3 regions of the Robertmurraya sp. DFI.2.37 genome follow, and region 1 is predicted to be linked to each of the others. Evidence: riboswitches for the same ligand, from Rfam matches in the RefSeq annotation. Region 1 holds a riboswitch; each other region holds the start of a gene.
What was found. Region 1 has a riboswitch for thiamine pyrophosphate ahead of tenA (thiaminase II). Riboswitches for the same ligand answer to the same signal wherever they lie in the genome.
Positions count from the first base shown of each region.

Region 2: another riboswitch for thiamine pyrophosphate. It lies ahead of thiC (phosphomethylpyrimidine synthase ThiC); the one in region 1 lies ahead of tenA (thiaminase II).
Region 3: another riboswitch for thiamine pyrophosphate. It lies ahead of thiT (energy-coupled thiamine transporter ThiT); the one in region 1 lies ahead of tenA (thiaminase II).

Region 1 covers NZ_JARGEJ010000014.1:52,268-58,728, forward strand. Annotated here, with positions in the region: gene thiD (bifunctional hydroxymethylpyrimidine kinase/phosphomethylpyrimidine kinase) at 1-332, opposite strand, end outside; gene thiW (energy coupling factor transporter S component ThiW) at 301-822, opposite strand; gene PZE06_RS09950 (ABC transporter substrate-binding protein) at 838-1,827, opposite strand; gene PZE06_RS09955 (ABC transporter permease) at 1,847-2,605, opposite strand; gene PZE06_RS09960 (ABC transporter ATP-binding protein) at 2,607-3,329, opposite strand; gene tenA (thiaminase II) at 3,344-4,033, opposite strand; TPP riboswitch at 4,136-4,224, opposite strand; TPP riboswitch at 4,319-4,426, opposite strand; gene PZE06_RS09970 (VOC family protein) at 4,510-4,911, shown strand; gene ald (alanine dehydrogenase) at 5,212-6,342, opposite strand; gene PZE06_RS09980 (PucR family transcriptional regulator) at 6,456-6,461, opposite strand, start outside.
Region 2 covers NZ_JARGEJ010000046.1:27,789-34,249, forward strand. Annotated here, with positions in the region: gene thiC (phosphomethylpyrimidine synthase ThiC) at 1-1,234, opposite strand, end outside; TPP riboswitch at 1,370-1,484, opposite strand; gene PZE06_RS19365 (AraC family transcriptional regulator) at 2,019-2,846, opposite strand; gene PZE06_RS19370 (beta-glucoside-specific PTS transporter subunit IIABC) at 3,240-5,087, shown strand; gene PZE06_RS19375 (glycoside hydrolase family 1 protein) at 5,108-6,461, shown strand, end outside.
Region 3 covers NZ_JARGEJ010000053.1:1,231-7,691, reverse strand. Annotated here, with positions in the region: gene qoxD (cytochrome aa3 quinol oxidase subunit IV) at 1-54, shown strand, start outside; gene PZE06_RS20400 (hypothetical protein) at 480-707, opposite strand; gene PZE06_RS20395 (MATE family efflux transporter) at 1,005-2,348, opposite strand; gene PZE06_RS20390 (VanW family protein) at 2,544-3,410, shown strand; gene PZE06_RS20385 (Fur-regulated basic protein FbpA) at 3,426-3,569, opposite strand; SAM riboswitch class I at 3,655-3,762, opposite strand; gene thiT (energy-coupled thiamine transporter ThiT) at 3,826-4,395, opposite strand; TPP riboswitch at 4,453-4,551, opposite strand; gene PZE06_RS20375 (TolB family protein) at 4,675-5,907, shown strand; gene PZE06_RS20370 (alanyl-tRNA editing protein) at 5,980-6,461, opposite strand, start outside.

The sequences.
Region 1 (6,461 bases):
CCGCCTTTTGACACCATCACAGGGTCTAAAACAATTTGATTTGGTTGATATTTTTTCAAAGCTTGAGCGACTGTTTCAACAGTAGCCGGAGATGAAAGCATACCGATTTTGACTGCATTGACAGGAATATCGTCAAAGACAGCTTCTATCTGCTCGCGAATAATTTTGTTGTCTATGTTCTGTACGGATCGTACTTCTTGTGTATTTTGAGCGGTTACAGCAGTTATCACAGACATTCCGAATACTCCGTTAGCAGAAAAAGCTTTTAAATCAGCTTGAATTCCTGCACCGCCACCTGAATCAGAACCTGCGATTGTTAGCGCTGTTTTCATGAATCATTCCTCCAATTGCATGATTTCTTATTAATACTTTTAATAATCCATAACCCATCAGAGCTCCAGTTATTGAGCTAATCGCAAAGGCAGGAACTAGTCCAAAAAGAGTCGCCTCTTGCCCTAGAAACAGCACGGCGATTGGGTATGTTGCTATCGCACCGATCATTCCTGTCCCAACTACTTCTCCGAATGCCGCAAATGAGAGCTTTTTTGTTTTTTGATACAGAAAAGCAGCCAGCAATGCTCCGATCATACTTCCAGGGAATGCAAAGACACTTCCTGTTCCGAGCATATTGCGCAAGGAAGAAGAGATAAAAGCTTGTAACACGGCATACCATGGTCCGAGAAGAACCGCCGATAAGACATTGGCAAAATGCTGCACAGGAAAAATTTTTGCAAATCCAACTGGGATGTAAATCATGCTGCTTGAAATCGTTGTAATTGCAGCAATTAACGCTGTCAATGTCATCTTATTAGTTTTTTTCATAATCTTCTATCCTCTCTATTTGGATATGATGTTTTTAAAAGCACTATTTGCGTCAACTTCTTCTTTTAAAACACCTGTCTGGTAAAGCCATGCTGCAACCTCTTTCCAAACTTTTTCCTCTTGATAACCGAATGGGTGAGAGGGGTCATCCATTAATGGAAGAAGGACGTTTAAGCTTTCTGTCTCAACATCTCGATCAAGTGGAAAGCTGTCATTCTCGTTGTTAAATAGCACTTCCAATCCTTCTTTTGGATTATTTTTGACGTCTTCTTGTCCCTTTGTAAGAGCTTTCCAAAACTTCGAGAATACCTCTTCTTTTTTTTCTAAAGTATCTTCACCAGTAACAAGAATAAGTTCATAATTATCAGGAACCCCATAATCCGTTAAAGGAAACATGTCAACGTCATAACCTTCTTTTTTAAGGAGCACAAGCTCGTGATTTACATAAGCTCCAACTAATGCATCAACATTTTTGGTTGCTAATGAAGGCATAAGATCCCAACCGACATCCGTTAGTTTTACATCGTTAGCATTACCGCCATCATACTCCACCATAGTCTTTAAAATCGCTTCACTTACGGAAGAAGAAGGGTAGCCAACATTTTTCCCAACTAAGTCTTTTGGTGATCCAATGCCATTATCTTTTAAATACATAATTCCATCTAATGAGTGGCGAACAAGTGCAGCAATTGAAATAACAGGAATATCTTCAGCTCTAGACATTAATAACTGGGTTTGATAACTAATGGCTAAATCAACTTTACCTGTTGCTGCAAGCTTAAGTGGGTCATTTGTATCAGCAGGCATTTCCACCTTTACCTTTAAGCCTTCATCTTCAAAATATCCTTTTTCTTCCGCCATATAGATTGCAGAATGAACAGCGTTTGGATACCAGTCGAGCATAATGCTAATTTCTTCTAGCTCATTTTTAGTAGATTGAGTGTTTGAACAGCCAATGAGAATCGTTAAGATAAATATAAAACTGAACATCATACTTTTTTTCATTTAATTTCAACTCCAAAATTTATAATCTGTTTTTCCAACGTAATGTTCTTTTTTCTAGTAATGATGCAATGGCAAACAGAATAATCCCAACAACAGTTAAAATGACGATCGATGCAAATACGCCACTTGCATTTAAATCTCCTGACATTCTTCGACTATAGTAGCCAAGTCCTTCACTTGCTCCAAGCCACTCACCAATGGTTGCTCCAACAAGAGAGTAGACAATCGCAATTTTCAAACCAGAAAAAAAGGAGGGAAGTGCCATTGGAATATTTAATTTCGAAAAAATTTGCCGTTTGTTTGCTCCCATTGATCGTAACAATTCAATATAGTCTTTATCACACGACTTTAAGCCATCGTATGTTGCAACAACAATAGGGAAGAAAGACATTAATACCGTCACCGCTACTTTGCTCCAAATCGAGTAACCAAACCATAAAACAAATATGGGAGAGAGGGCGATGATCGGTATCATCTGCGAAATCACGACTGCCGGGTAGAGCATTTTTTCAATTGTTTTCGAGAAAAACATGCTCACTGCAAGAGCAACTCCTGCCGTGACTGCAATGATAAAACCAATGGAGAACTCGACCATCGTAGCCTTTAAATGTTCCAATATAAGTGGTCTCCACTGTTCAACAATATGGCTTGCAACGCTCGTAGGCGCAGGAATAATAAAGGCAGGGACAATTTTACTGCGCACCAAATATTCAACCAAAACCATTATTAAAATGACAAAGACGACAAAGAAGCTGTATTGTTTTAAGAAGTTTTTCATATTAGATCTTCTTCTCCAGTTCTTTTCGCAATTCAACCAAAATTTGCGAATGAAGCATTTCTTGATAGCGCGGCCGCGGCAAAGGAACAATCGTTTCTTCGATCTTTCTGTCTTCTTTCAATAAAATAATTCGATCTGAGAGATAACAGGCTTCTTCTAGATCATGTGTAATAAAGACAATCGTTTTATCAAGCTCCTGCCAAATTGATAAAAGCCAAGCTTGCATTTCTTTTTTTGTAATTGAATCCAATGCACCGAAGGGTTCATCAAGTAGGAGCACTTCTTTTTCCGTTAGCAACGTACGCAGGAAAGCTACACGCTGTCTCATTCCACCAGAAAGCTGATTAGGATACGCTTGCTCATAATCTGATAAACCTACTTTTTTCAACCAACTGCGGGCATTTTCTTTTGATATCTTTATTTCTTTCTTAATTTCAGCACCAATCATAATATTGTCAAGAATCGTTCTCCACGGAAAGAGCAGATCCTTTTGCGGCATAAAACCAACATCACCGAGAGTGACAGGCTTTTTATTGATGGAAATTTCGCCTTCATCAGCTTGTAACAATCCTGTAATTAACTTGAGAATGGTACTTTTTCCTGTACCACTTTTTCCAATTAACGAAACAAATTCACCTTGTTGAACGGTTAAATTTAGTTTTGCAATCACTGGAATTTCTTTCTTTGGAAATGTGTAAGTAACATTTTTAAGTATAAGTGTCATTGTCTTATCCTCGTTTAAATTGGCCAATCATGCTCATAATAGTTCATATCCCAAAATAAGTATTCGTATTTGGATGTAATTTGGAAATGTTCCTCCAATAACGCAAGTTCACGCTCCGGCAGTCCTTCAGCTAGTTCATCCATAAGTTTAATCAACGATTTCGCACCTTCTCCAAAGGTTTCAGAATCATATGTATCAATCCATTTTGCATATGGATTTGAGGAAATTCGCTCTCCATATTGTTTACGCAAAAGTTTCCCAATTTCCCAATAATCCCAAGCGCAAGGTAGTAAGCATGAAACGACTTCAGCCAACGTTCCGTTTTGTGCCACATTTAGCATGTAGCGTGTATAGGCGAGATTGATTGGCGTTGGCTTGGTAGCCTCCAACTCTTTGCGAGAGATGCCAAACTCAGCAGCGTATTGACGATGAAGTTCCATCTCAAAATGAAGGGTTTCATGTAATATTTTGGAAAAATGTTCCATCGTTTCCAGATCACGTGCTTTAGTTACGGCAGCAGCAAAAAGCTTCGCATAGTCGATTAAATACACATAGTCCTGTTTCATATAATGTGCGAATTTTTCACGAGGGAGTGTACCTTCTCCTAATTGCTGTACAAACGGATGACGATGACTCTTTTCCCATATTGGTTGCACGTTTTTAAAAAGTCGACCCGTGAATTTACTTGATTTCCTTATCTCCACCTTATTTTCCTCCTTTGATAAGTAAGCTTTTGAGGATGCTTGTATATAAATAAAAAAACCACTTTCCGAATTTTTCGGAAAGCGGTAAGGCATGAGGGCATCATACGCCATTACCTACTTCCCTACGCTAGTACGAACTAGATCAGGTTCAAAGGGTACGTCTCAGCCATAAGGCGCCCCTAGCAGAAAATGAAATTATTCAGTTGAATTTTGTTCTATTAAGAAAAAGATTCATATATTTATATACAAAAAACCTCCACAAAAGTGGAGGTTGCATCTCTAAATGAAACAACATTACCACTTCCCTACGCCAGTTTTAACCGGATCAGGTTCAAAGGGTTTAGAACATCTTGTTCAATCTCAGTCCATAAAAAGACTCCCCTAGTGTTCATATAAAAGTTTATAATCATATTAACACGGTTTCATACCCTGTTCAAGTAGTGCACATAAATAAACGAAGAGGAGTGGACAAATTAATGACAACAGGATTGCTGCATCATCTTGAAATTTATGTTTCCAATCTAGCAAAATCAAAGGAATTTTGGAGTTGGCTTCTTGAAGAATTAGGATATCGTTCATTTCAAAAATGGGACAAAGGTGAAAGTTGGAAGTTAGGGGATACATATCTCGTTTTTGTGCAAGCAGAGGAAAGGTTTTTGGAGCCCCCATATCATCGCTGCCGAGTTGGTTTAAACCATTTAGCTTTCCACGCAGATTCTCGTCAGCATGTAGACCATTTAACAAAGCGATTACGAGAAAGAGGTGTAAGTATACTTTATCCAGGTCAACATCCATTTGCTGGTGGGGAAGATCATTACGCCGTTTATTTTGAGGATCCTGATAGAATTAAAGTTGAATTAGTTGCAACGATGCCATAACTTTAGTTAAAATCGCTATTTACGGTAGAAGCAATGAATGAACGAAAAGGCGCCAAATCCTCTTGTTTAAGGCTTTGGCGCTATTGTTCTTGTTGAAATTGATCGACATCGTAGTTGTGTATAACTCTTTTAATGAGTGAATCTACATCTAGCTCCGGTGCTTAGACCTATTAAATTTCCCATTCCATCTGTACGATCAGTCAACCTACGTTGCTAGCCCCGTAAGTTTCCTATTTCTCTTACCTGAATGGTCCAATTTATACGGACCTGAACAAAGCGCATGTGCTTTTGTTCTGATAATTAAATCGTCTCAAGAATTTTTTTTAAAGCATGATCAGCGTCTACATAATCATAACCGAGATCTTTTGCAACTGCTTCATAAGTAATGGCACCAGCAGCAACATTAACGCCACATTTTAAAGCATGATTTTCTGAAATTGCTTTGTGTATCCCTTTATTGGCAATTTGCAAAGCATACGGGACAGTAACATTCGTTAGACCAATTGTAGACGTTCTTGGAACAGCACCAGGCATATTAGCAACAGCATAATGGACAACACCATGTTTCAAGTAAGTTGGAGCATCATGTGTAGTAATGCGATCCACGGTTTCAAAAATACCACCTTGATCGATTGCGACATCAACTACAACTGAGCCAGGTTTCATTGATTCAATCATTTCTTCTGTAACTAATTTTGGTGCTTTTGCACCTGGAATTAATACGGCACCAATTACTAAATCAGACTCGCGCACTGATTGGGCAATACTAAGTGGATTGGACATCAATGTTTGAATATCGTTTCCAAATAAATCATCTAATTGTCGGAGACGGTGGGGACTTAAGTCAATAATTGTCACTTCGGCACCTAAACCAATAGCAAGCTTGGCTGCATTCGTACCTACTACACCACCACCGATGATCGTGACCTTGCCACGCTTGACACCAGGAATACCAGAAAGCAAAATCCCTTGACCGCCATTAGATTTTTGTAAAAATTGCGCTCCAATTTGCGCTGACATACGGCCAGCTACTTCACTCATTGGTGTCAATAGGGGCAAGGTGCGATTAACTTCCACTGTTTCGTAAGCAATAGCTGTAACACCATTATCAACCAACGCTTTTGCCAGTTCTGGTTCAGCAGCTAAATGTAAATAAGTAAAGAGAATTAAACCTTGACGAAAATAGCCATATTCCGATGGGAGAGGTTCTTTTACCTTCATAACCATTTCGGCCGCCCATGCTTTATCAGGTGTTGATACGATTTCAGCACCTGCTTCGATATAAGCTTTATCTGTAAAACCACTTCCGGCTCCAGCTTCTGTTTCAATTAAAACACGATGACCTGCTTTCACTAGAGCAATAACACCAGCAGGCGTCATCGCCACTCGATTTTCGTTATTTTTAATTTCTTTTGGCACACCAATTAACATTTAAAATCCCCCTTATAAATGTTGACCTAAAATTCTATTTTAATTATAATTTTTTGAAAATATTTTGAACATTGTCGAAAGATTAAAAAAAGAAAAGGAGCATTTGTGAAATTTCACAA
Region 2 (6,461 bases), on a different contig from region 1:
GTTTATCCATATTTTCTTTAATGAGATGCATCGGTACATGCCCTGGTCCCTCGACCATCACCTGCACATCATGCTCCCATGCTATTTTCGTTAGCTCTCCAAGAGTCTCTAATTCTGCAAACTGTGCCTCATCATTCGCATCTGCAATAGATCCAGGACGTAAACCATCTCCTAAAGAGAATGCAACATCATAGGACTTCATGATTTCACAAATTTCTTCAAAGTGCGTATATAAAAAGTTTTCTTTGTGGTGGTGCAGACACCATTGTGCCATGATGGAGCCACCGCGAGATACAATCCCTGTTAAACGTTTTGCTGTTAGCGGGACATAGCGCAAAAGAACACCAGCATGAATTGTGAAGTAATCAACGCCTTGCTCAGCTTGTTCAATTAAGGTATCGCGGTAAATCTCCCAAGTGAGATCTTCAGCAACGCCATTTACCTTCTCAAGTGCTTGATAAATAGGGACAGTCCCGACAGGAACAGGTGAGTTACGGATAATCCACTCTCGCGTTTTATGAATATTTTTACCGGTTGATAAATCCATAATAGTATCAGCGCCCCAGCGTGTCGCCCAGGTCATTTTTTCAACTTCTTCTTCAATGGAGGATGAAACAGCAGAATTGCCGATATTTGCATTGATTTTTACATGAAAGTTACGTCCAATTATCATCGGCTCTGATTCTGGATGATTGATATTAGAAGGAATAATCGCTCGCCCCTTTGCAATTTCATCACGAACGAATTCAGGCTTCATATTCTCCCTAATAGCGATAAATTCCATTTCAGGGGTGATAATTCCTTTTCTCGCATAATGAAGCTGTGTAATATTTTTCCCCTTTTTGGCTCGTAACGGTTTCCGTTTTAAACCGGGGAATACGTTATGATTCGTGCGAGGATCGTCTTCATCCTTATAACCATTATCCTCAGGCCTGATTTCCCGACCATCGTATTCCTCAACATCCCCCCGTTCTTGAATCCAAGGACGGCGGAGGGGAGGAAGACCTATTGTAATATCGACAGCATAATGGGGGTCTGTATAAGGTCCACTCGTGTCATATACACGTACTGGAGGATTTTCCTCGTCTCCAAACGTGCCGGTTGTCGGGCTTAACTGGATTTCACGCATGGGGACGTTAATGTCAGGTCTGGATCCTTTTACATAGACCTTTTTGCTCCCGGAAAAATTGGACATGATGGCAATGTTTTGTTCATTTAATGAAGATGTTGACATAATAAATCTCTCCTTTTTTTGGATATAAGGACAAGAAATAGAACACAACAAGTGGAAAGCTAATGAAGTACATAAGAAAGCCGGGTCCAATAATGGTTGGACCCGGCTAATATGTATACAGAAGTAGTATAACGATAATGATGCTTCTAACTTCCCCACGCTGGTATGAACCAGATCAGGTCCCAAGAGTCAAGAAACTTCATCGCGTTTCTTTCTCAGCCCAACTCATTGGACTCCCCTAGTTATTTCGTATTCAATTTGAGTCTAGTATACATGACTCTTCACAAAAATAAAAGGAAAATTTAGAAAATAAGCTTGGACTTGTTTAATTGAAAATGGTTGGATTTTTCATCGAGGCCACTTACAAGGAAAGACAGCGGAACCCGAATCCCTGCATAGTTTGTTTGGATCGATAGGGGAGCAAGGCCAAGTGTGGTCAAATGGAATTCCATCGGAATAAAAGGTTCATGGGAACATGTTCGCGTCAAATCGAGATTTGGACAAAAGGTACGTGGGCAAGATTCATAGAGTCCGAATAGAATCCCAATCCGGACAGAAATCTTTTGGGCCGGCGCAATAGAGCCCGAATCCAACCCAGATTCGGACAATAGTCAAGCGCTTCCTGTAAATAGAGTCCAAATAGAAACCAGGTTTGAACAAAAAACCTTGCATGTGTCACTCTTACCGGCTAAGTAACCTTCTTGCTTGTGCTCAGGCTCCCGTTCGTCGGTTTCCTTGTTTGTGAAAGAACGAACTGATCCAGCACCAGCTCCCGCTCTCACTATTACTTTTGATGTGTTTTTCTATATTGGCTGGGGGAAGTTCCTGTTAAACTTTTAAAAACCCTACTGAAATAAAAATTATCTTGATATCCGACTGCTTCAGAAATTTCCGAGACAGTCAGTTCACTAATGGTGAGCAATTCCTTTGCTTTGGAGATTCGGTATCTCGTTAAATATTGGATCGGAGTTAAGCCTGTAATCTTTTCAAAGAGGTAAGCGATTCTTCTGCGATCAATCTCGAACATGTCGGCCACTTCACTAATGCTGACTTCTTGCTCATAGTGCGTGTGGAAATAATCTAGTATTTTTGTTACTTGCTGTACGGTAAAATTGTATTGGCTGTTTCTTGCCCCGTTTAAGATCGATTGAAGTAAATTCATGAACAGAACCTTTAATTCAAACTGCGAGAAATAATCAGGATTCATATTTTTGCTCAATAATTGTTGAACAACCGCTAAAATTTCCTCCATATTATCAATTTCGATTGAGAAGTGCTTGTTGGCGAAGGTACTAAATTTACCCTCAGCATCGATTAAATGATAGTGAATGACCACGTATGTCCAATTATTTTCAAAGGTTTTGATTTCAATATCCATTCCTGCTCCAGCATGAACGATCGTATTTTTATTAATATGGTAGGGAACGCCATTTAAGGAAAAGCGAGCTTCACCTTCGAGCGGAATAACCAGTCCGCAAGTTTGTGAATCTGTTTTTCGATTCGTATCTATTTTTCCGGCAGGTAATGTACTTTTAAAAGCGTTTCTAAATTGAATCGAGGAGGTTGCAAAATACTCGATTAACTCATTTGTTTTAATAGACAATGCAGTCACCCTTTTTACACTTGAATGAAAATGATTATCATTATTGGTTATTATAACATAGTAACGGATACTAAAAAGAGTTAGTTTGATTATCCCAGAAAATCAGTGAATTTGGATGAAACATGAGGGTTTGTTTGAAAGAAATACTATAGTGAAATTCCTGCCATATTTATTATAAATAAAATTGAAAGATTCGGATCAATTAGAAATAAAAAAACTGTTGACGCTTTCAAGTTAGGATCATATAATGTAGACAAATCTAATAACAAATTAGACATGTGACTGGTAATGCAGGCAGGATCTAAAATTGGCAAATCATTGTTATTTGCTGTTTTAGGTCCTGCCTTTTTGCGTCTTCAGCCATGAAATATCATCATTTTTTTTGTAAAAGGAGGAAGAGGGATGGACTACAAACAGACAGCAACCGCAGTGTTAAAGAATGTCGGTGGAAAAGAAAACGTTTCCCACTTCGAACACTGTTCAACAAGATTGCGTTTTTCCCTAATTGATAGTAGCAAGGCAAATGTAGAAAAGCTAGAAGAAGTTCCAGGGGTAATCGCCGTTAAAATGAATGCCCAATGCCAAGTTGTGATAGGGAACGAAGTAGTAGAAGTGTACGATGAAGTAATAAAACTATTAGGACCAAACATCGGACATAACGAAGCTGCAGATCAGCCGAAGCAGAAGCAAAAAATAGGAAGTGTGATATTAGACTTTATCGTGGGTGTGTTTCAGCCGTTAGTTCCAGCGATTGCTGGTGGAGGAGTATTAAAGTCATTATTATTACTACTATCTGTATTAGGTTTAATAGATTCAAGTGGACAAACCTATACGATTTTAAATTTAATTGGGGATGCGCCATTATATTTTCTTCCATTATTAGTTGCGGTAACGACTGCAAATAAATTAAAGGTCAATCCACTTGTTGCCCTATCAGCTGTAGGTGCATTAATCCTGCCTAGCATGTCAGCATTGCTAGGAGAGGGTGCTCAGTTATTCAGTCTTGATATTAAAAATATTGCCTATTCATATCAAGTATTTCCGGCTATTTTAACGGTACTATTATACGCACAGATTGAAAAATGGTTTACAAAAGTGTCGCCAAAGCCAATTCGAATCTTTTTTGTACCAATGATGTCACTTTTAATCACGGTACCGATTTCCTTATTAATATTAGGACCTATCGGTTTTACACTTGGACAAGGGTTTACGACAGTTATTCTTGCGATATTTGATAAAGTAGGCTGGATTGCTGTAGCGCTTTTAGCGACTGTTCTGCCACTTATGGTCGCAACAGGGATGCACAAGGCGATGGTACCATATGCAGTAACAACCATGAGCGAGCTTGGCAAGGAGGTTCTTTATTTACCAGCCTCACTTGCACATAATATTTCAGAAAGTGGAGCTTGTTTTGCAGTTGCATTAAGAACGAAAGATAAGACGCTAAAGTCAACAGCAATATCTGCTGGTATTTCAGCTCTATTCGGAATCACCGAGCCAGCATTATATGGTGTGACGCTTCAAAATAAAAAGGTCCTTGGCAGTGTGATGATTGGTTCCTTTTTTGGTGCTATATTTATTGGTATTGCTGGTGTACAGGCATTTGTTACCGTTGGGCCAGGACTAGCCAGCTTATCGATGTTTATTTCCGAGGAATTGCCAAAGAATATCATCAACGCAATCATCGGTTTGGTCATTTCCTTTGTAGTGGCCTTTGTTGCCGCATTTATCTTAGGGAAAGACCAAAAGGGGAAAAAGGAACAACATGAAGTGAAAGAAGCTGTAAAGATAGAGGAAGAATTTAAAAGCCCAATTGTTGGCCAAATGATTCCTTTATCTGATGTGAAGGATGAAGTATTTTCTTCTAAAGTAATGGGGGATGGAGTAGCGGTTATTCCGTCAGTAGGAGAATTATACGCACCTGTCGATGGTAAAATTGAAATGATTTTCGATACAAATCATGCATTAGGATTGTCAGCGGGGAATGGGGCGCAAATTTTGTTCCATGTTGGAATCGATACTGTCCGCTTGGCAGGAGCATATTTCGAACCTCAAGTGAAGGTTGGAGATGAAGTAAAAGCGGGAGATTTGTTATTGAAGTTCAATCTTGAAAAGATTATAGAAGAAGGGTATGACCCTGTAACCATTGCAGTAGTGACGAATAAGGATGATTACTCAATCCATGTTGCGGATTTAAAACAAGTTGATCGAAAAGATACATTAATGGTTGTGTCATTGTTAGAAAAATAGTGAAAAGGAGAATGGACATTATGACTAAAGGATTTCCAAAGAATTTTTTATGGGGCGGCGCATTAGCAGCGAATCAAGTAGAAGGTGCATGGAATGTAGATGGTAAAGGGTTATCCGTCGCTGATGTGGCAGTTTATAAATCAAACTTAAAGTTAGATGATTATGAAGGCCACGTGGCTATTTCTTCTAAAATGATAGAAAAAGCGGCAGCAGATCCGGATGATAAACACTATCCGAAACGCAGAGGGATTGATTTCTACCATCATTATAAAGAGGATTTGGCTCTGTTTGCCGAAATGGGCTTTAAAACTTTGCGAGTTTCAATTGCATGGAGTCGGATCTTTCCTACTGGAGAAGAATTAGAACCGAATGAACTTGGTTTACAGTTTTACGATAATCTGTTTACGGAAATGAAAAGATTGGGGATCGAACCAATTGTTACCCTTTCCCATTATGAAATGCCACTTGCATTAAGCCTGAAATATAATGGTTGGGTTGAAAGAAAAGTAATCGATGATTTTGTTCGGTTTAGTAATGTATGTTTTAATCGTTATAAGGATCTTGTGAAATATTGGCTCACATTTAATGAAATTGATAGTATCAATCGTCATCCTTTTACAACTGCAGGAATTATCCCTGACCGTTGTCCAGAAGGGAAAGAAGAAGAGCTGATTTATCAGGCGCTTCACCACCAATTTGTGGCATCGGCCTTGGTAACAAGAGATTGCCATAAAATCATTGAAGGCAGTCAAGTAGGATGTATGCTAACAAAACTAACTACGTACCCGAATACATGTAATCCTCAGGATGTTGAATTGACTCTTAAAAAGAATCTTCATAATTATTTTTATTCTGATGTTCAAGTTTTCGGAGAGTACCCAGTATTAATTGAGAAAATGTTTGAGCGTAAAAATATCAAAATTAAAATGGAACCAACGGATAGAGACATTCTAAAAAATAACACGGTTGATTTCATCTCGTTCAGTTATTATATGTCATTGACTGAATCGGCAAAAGATGGAATGGAACGAACAGCTGGTAATACCATAATGGGTGTTAAAAATCCCTATTTACCTTCTACGGATTGGGGCTGGCAAATTGACCCAGTGGGCTTAAAGATTTCACTAATCGAATTATATGACCGCTATAAGAAGCCTTTGATCATTGTAGAAAATGGTATGGGAGCAAAGGATGTAGTAGAAAGCGATGGTTCGATCCATGACGATTATAGAATTAATTACTTCCGAGAACACTTCAAACAAATGAAAGAAGCTGTAGAAGAAGGGGTAGAGCTCTTTGGTTATACAAGCTGGGGGCCAATTGATTTAATTAGTGCAGGGACATCACAAATGTCTAAGAGATACGGCTTCATTT
Region 3 (6,461 bases), on a different contig from region 1:
GTCATCGTCGTTGGCTCCATTTGGGTCATGTCTGCTGGGCATGCTACTCATTAATAGACTATTGTAACTAGTAATAAATAGATTATTCCTCCTTTGTTACTGCGAAAAATGTTCTGTCATGATCAACGTCGTGTAAAGAGGATGGTTCAGTCTTATTACTAAAGAAACGTACAGTTTTTACTAACTGTACGTTTTTTATATTTTCCTTTCTAGTCCAAAGTATAGTTAAGAGGATATTACTCTTGGTATGTCAGTTTCTCCTATACCTGGACCACTCATCCAAACAGAAATGAAAAACACAAATAAACCTGAAACAATATTCCAAATACATCTAACCATTTTATTTTCATTCCATTACTCCTACAATAAAAATGCGCACCAAATCGTCTACGATCTAGTACGCTCTTTTTCTCATATATATATATATATATCAATTTTCCTTCCCTAAATCGTAAAGTTTATAAGCTATCAGTTCGATTTTACTCATTTATCTCTTCTCCACTTACCTCTTCCATCAACGGTAAAAACATCCCGAATCCAAATAAAAGCATTGACGAAACCATGATACTAATTCCGATTGATAATTGATAAGGAGCGCTGGGACCGCTTACAAAGAAGCTTGATAAAAATACGAGAAAGCCTAAAAATAATCCAATACTCGTCAATTTTTTAAAAAAAAGTAAGTTCTTAAGCTGTTTTTCAGTCATCCACTTCATCCCCTTTACCATTATTTAACGAAAAGTTCACAAATTTGTCAAACTTTTTTTATCATGTGGCAAAAAAGAGGTTATTCCAAAAGCTTCCCTTTTCCCACAGGAGTCCCCCCCTTCCATGCCATTCAACAAAATACAGATATAAAAAGAAGAAAATCACCTATTTTTGGTTTAATTAAGTCAGTATAACCAACTAAACCATAAAAAGGAGATTTTCTCATGTACACGATTTGAATCACAACTGGCCAATTAGTTAACACAGCCTTTTTTGTACTTGTATCCATTCAAACGTTATTTTTCTTGACTTCTAAAAATTTCCTTCATCTTCCACTTTCCAAAACGATAATATAAAAAGGCAATGATGCTGCTAATGAAAAAGCTTGCCCCCATACCAAGGGCAATGCCCTTTTCCCCAAAAAAATAAGAGAAAACATAAGTTAGTGGATAGCGCAGAACCCAGAACGAAATGACATTGAGTACAAGCACTTGAAACATTGCACCAGCTGCCCGCACAATCCCATTTAAAACAAAATTAATGCCGAGAAATGGATAAAGAAAGGCGATCATTTGTAAATAATCAGTTCCAAATTGTATGGCATTTTTTTCATTTAAAAACAAACTTACTCCAAGACGAGCGAAAAAAACGACTAAGGTTGCTATAACAAGCATGATTGCAAAATTATAAATGACCGCATATTTGGCTATTTTCTTTACTCGTTCCCATTGATTAGCACCAATATTCTGTCCGGCCATACTATTAACTGCTGTACCAAGTGCGCTAGCAGGTAGCATAATTATACTGTCAATCCGTTGAGCGGCACCAAAGCCTGCCACAACTTCCTTTCCAAACGAATTAACGACACTCATAATCGCCATCACTCCTGCAGAAATTACCATCATCTGCAGTCCAGATGGAATGCCTAGTTTCAAAATAACCAGAACTTCATTTTTTTTCGGGACAGATGGAAGTGAGAACGGTGCCGTTTTTTTGCGTAGAACTACAATCATTCCGTATAGAAAGGCAATTCCTTGCGCCATTATCGTAGCAATCGCCGCACCGTGAATACCGAATCCAAAACCAGAAATTAAAATGGGATCTAAGATCGCATTTAATATAACCGCTAGCAAAACAAATTTTAACGGTGTTTTACTATCTCCTAATGCTCGAAGTACTGTCGCAATAAAGTTATAACCAAGAAGGAACAAGATTCCGATAAAATTGAGTTGCAAATAGATTGTTCCTTCAGCAACCATCTCACCCGGTGTTTGCAACAAGTTTAAAATCCGCTCAGATAAAAGATAACCAACACACCCCAATAAAAGAGCCAATGTTGTTAAGAGAACAACAAAAGCATTTAAGAAGTTTTTTAATCCTGTCGTATTTTCCATACCTTTTTGCTGGGACAGAATAGTCAATGTTGCATTATTTATTCCAATAATGAATGAAAGAACAGTAAAAATAACTGTACTGGCAACTGTTATTGCCCCAAGTGCATTGGCTCCTAATAAATTCCCTACCCACAGACTGTCAATAAATTGATACGACACTTGCAAAAGGTTTGTAAAGATAATCGGAGTAGAAAACCAAAAAAGCTGCTTATAAATATTGCCTTTAGTAAAATCATGAGCATTCATTCGGACACCTTTTCTTTTCGTCTTCTTCCCATTATTTCGGACTTTAAAGAAGAATGCTATTGAAAAGCTCGTGAAAATCAAGAATAATTTCTCCGCAAAATAAAAAAAATAGACTGAGTCAAGGAAAGCTTTTTACGAATACTGCCAAAATGTCATGACGAAAAATGTGAATAAAAGCATTTTAGGAGGAACAACATGCACGTTTCGTGGATTCTCAGTCTACTCTTACTGATCCATCCTCAAAGTGGAATACCACTAAGCATTACAGAAAATAATGATACGATCGCAATAGTGAAACGTCAAGAAGTCATGTTGCCAGTACCGGGTCTCGAACTCGTTGATCCGGTAAAATATGAGCAATTGCTTAAACAAATAGAACAACAAGTTGAAAAGAAAGCAAAAAACGCAACACTTAACGACTCTGGGCATATCATTCCAGAAAAAGTGGGCTACAAATTAAATCGTCATGCATTTACGGAGGCTTTTTTTCAATATTATTTTCATAACCGGTTAACCACATTGGAAGTGCCAAAAATGATGGTTTACCCGAAAGTTGATAGTGAGCTTCTTTCGATTATACGCACTAAACGGTTAGGACAATACATAACATACTTTAATTCAAGAAATAAGGCTCGTTCAAAAAATATCGAATTAGCAGTTGCAGCAATAAATAATCAAGTCGTCTTTCCTGGAGAAGTCTTCTCATTCAATAAAGTGGTCGGAAAACGAACAGTTAAAAAAGGCTATATGAAAGCCCCTGAAATTGTTAAGGGCGAATTAATTGAAGGGATAGGTGGAGGAATTTGTCAAGTCTCCTCCACTCTCTTTAATGCTGTTGATCGTTCTGGCGTTACGATGATCGAACGTTACTCACATAGTAAGCATGTACCCTATGTTCCACCAGGTAGAGATGCTACGGTTAGTTGGTATGGCCCAGATTTTTCCTTTAAAAACGAATATAATCAACCTATTTTGATTCGGGCGAAAGTTGTTGGCGGTATGGTGATTGTGTTTGTGTACTCATCGGAAGATATTAATTATAAACCACGAAAAATTACTTAAATAACTCCAAGTAACTTAATTATCATTTCCTTTATTTTGCATCATTTTTTTCAATTCCTGTTCCAAATCAACAATAGGTAATTCAAATAGCTGCTTATCATTGATCTTATAGATTCCAAATTCAATCAACCTTTCAATGAGCAGATCTCTTTCATTCATTATACATTCCTCCTTGCGAGCGAAAAAAAACCTCTTCTTATCATGATCCAATCAAGTAAGAAGAGGTTTTTACCTTTAAGCGCTCATCTTATCTTTCAAGCTCAATGCTTGTTGGAATTGGCACAGTTCTCTTGAAATGAGTCTGTTGCCGAGGTTTCTTAGGGCCAAATCCCTCCACCTCTCTGGATAAGTTCGAAATTAATCATATTAAATTTATAGGACTACTATAAAACAGTTCAATCATTCTGTCAATCAACTAATTGGCACGAACTTTGATAAGTCTAGGGGCATTACTTAATAACGCAAGTAAAACTACCGCACACAAAATGGCTGAACCTAACATCGCACCTCCATTAACGACGAGCGAGTATATAACCGGAGACATATTTTCTGGTGCATAGCTCCCCCAAAAGATAATACCCGCTAAGAAATGCCAAAAATACCGGGCAATACTTCCTACAAAAATGGCGATCATAACCCAGCTAAGAGCCTTCTTTTTATCCCCTTTTTGGAATTCAGCTTGGATTGGTTTAATGAAAAAGCCAGCGAAACCTATAAAAGCAAAGGCCACAAAATACTCAATTAAAAATTGAATAGGCGTTAAGAAATAAGCATCACCGACTGCAAACTGTAATAGTCCCCAAATAAATCCCGCAAGAAAACTTACTTTAAAGCCCCAGCGAAAAGCTAAAATAAAAATAGGTACCATTGCGAAAGAAATTGATATCCACGGACCGAGGTCAATAGATGGAAGCAAGTCTAAAATTAAGGCAAATGCAGCAAAAAAAGACGCCTCAATTAAAGCCAATAAACTTAATTTTTTCATAAAAAATCCCCCTTTTTTCTAAACGAAAACACAAGGGAGAACATGATAAGATCATATCTAAATAATCTTCCACATCCCTGCGCTAGCATTAACTAACAGGTTCAAAGGGTCAGAACTAACGTTCACTCTCAGCTATAAGCTCCCCTTGTGGTTTCCGTTATAAATTGTCTCACACAGTATACCGTAATTCTCCCTATTTGTGTAGTAGTTACTTTAAATCAGAATAATATTTCAGTAAATATCGGAAATTAATAAGGACACAAACTTGTGAGGTGTACGATGAAAAAAATGTCCTTTATTACTGTTTTTATCCTTGCTCTATCATTAACGAATTTGGCAAATGCAGCCCATCTAAAGGATATGAAAGCAGCCTTTATTAGGGATGGAAATCTGTGGATCTTAGTGAATCAGCAGGAAAAGCAAATTACACATTCAGGAAAAATTTATCAGCCGCAATGGTCCCATGATGGAAAGTGGATTCTTTATCAAAAAGAAGCGAATACTGAAAATAAAAATGAGAAAATACACCATGAAATATGGGTGTACAATATAGAAACTGAAGAGAAAAAGAAAATATTTCATAACGGTTACGCGCCACAATGGGCACCTCACAACAATTGGGTAGCATTCATACATAATCAAATTTTAAATATTTCAAATTTAACGGAGTTTCACAATCTTGCATTAGGGGTTTCAAGCTTTCAATGGCTTCCTACTGGACAGGGTTTTCTTCTTGCTTCCCCTGCTTACTTAAAACCAGACGGCTGGACATGTCCCATTCTTTATAAAAAGCAGTTACCAAATCATTTATCAGAGGCTAATGTTTTTGGTAATGTAAAAGAATTTTTTGTCGTACCACAAAAATTAAAAATTGATAATAAATATGTTATGTCAAATAGAGTTGACTTTCTTAGCTTCTCACCGAGTGGGAAATGGCTTTCGCTCATCATTTCACCAACAGCTTCTTTAGCAATGGACAGTAATATGCTTTGTGGATTATCGAGCGATGGTAAGTCATTTGAAATTGTAAATGAAGTGGTTTATGAAGTAGGCTCCCCAAAATGGGCACCTGCAAAAGATATATTGGCATATATTGGCGGTGGAAGGATTGTTTTTGGATTTAGAGGAAAGGACTTACTGTTAAAAGAGTTTGCTGTTTCATCGCTAACACCAGCAAATTTTGCTGAACTTAATTTTACATGGGTGGATGACCAATTATTAATAACCTCTCGAGTAGAAGCAAAAGACTGGTCCGATGAATTCTCCGAGCATCCATTGCCTTCTCTATATTCAGTCACGCTCAATAATGAAAAGCAAGTTAAAATAACGGAACCTGCAAACGGGCTCGGAGACTATGATCCTCATTATTTAAAAGCGATTGATAAGTTAATCTGGTATCGCGGTACCTCTATTAACGATCATAATCGCAATCTTTGGATCGCTGATACTGATGGTTCAAACGGAAAGATTTTATTAAAAAACATTGATGAAATTAAGTTTTTTGAGAGCTAGCCATTTTTAAGATGATTCGATCCACTTCTCTACTTCTGTTTCGAGTAGAGAAGTGGATCCCAATAAAAGATTTCAAACATTAGTGCGTATGAGCAGATTTTGTAACCTGCTCAAGATTTCTCCCCCACTCATTTTCAGTTCACCGCCGCCTTGAACTGTCGATTCAGTTCCACCACCTTTCCCGTTAATAAGCGGGAGAATCTCATTGGCGAGTGTTCTCATATTTATGTTCGCTTCCTTATCACGTGAAAACACGAACTGGATTTTATCCAGATTCTCAGTTATGAAAAACACATTAACACCTTGACCATGTTCAATCATTATGCGAGCAAGTCTTTGAAGCTGTTGAACCGATCGATTTGTAAAAACTTGTGCTATCACTTTTTCTCCAGCCCAGTCGTTCATGGACTTCATTAATTGCTCAGCTTCCAACTGCACACATTTTTCTTGTAAATCCGAGATCATTTTGGCCTGCGATTTGTTTATATCAAGAAGTTTTTCAGTAGCGCTAGGCAATTGTTTTTCAGAAGCGCTTAGTAATTGGCTTAATTCTT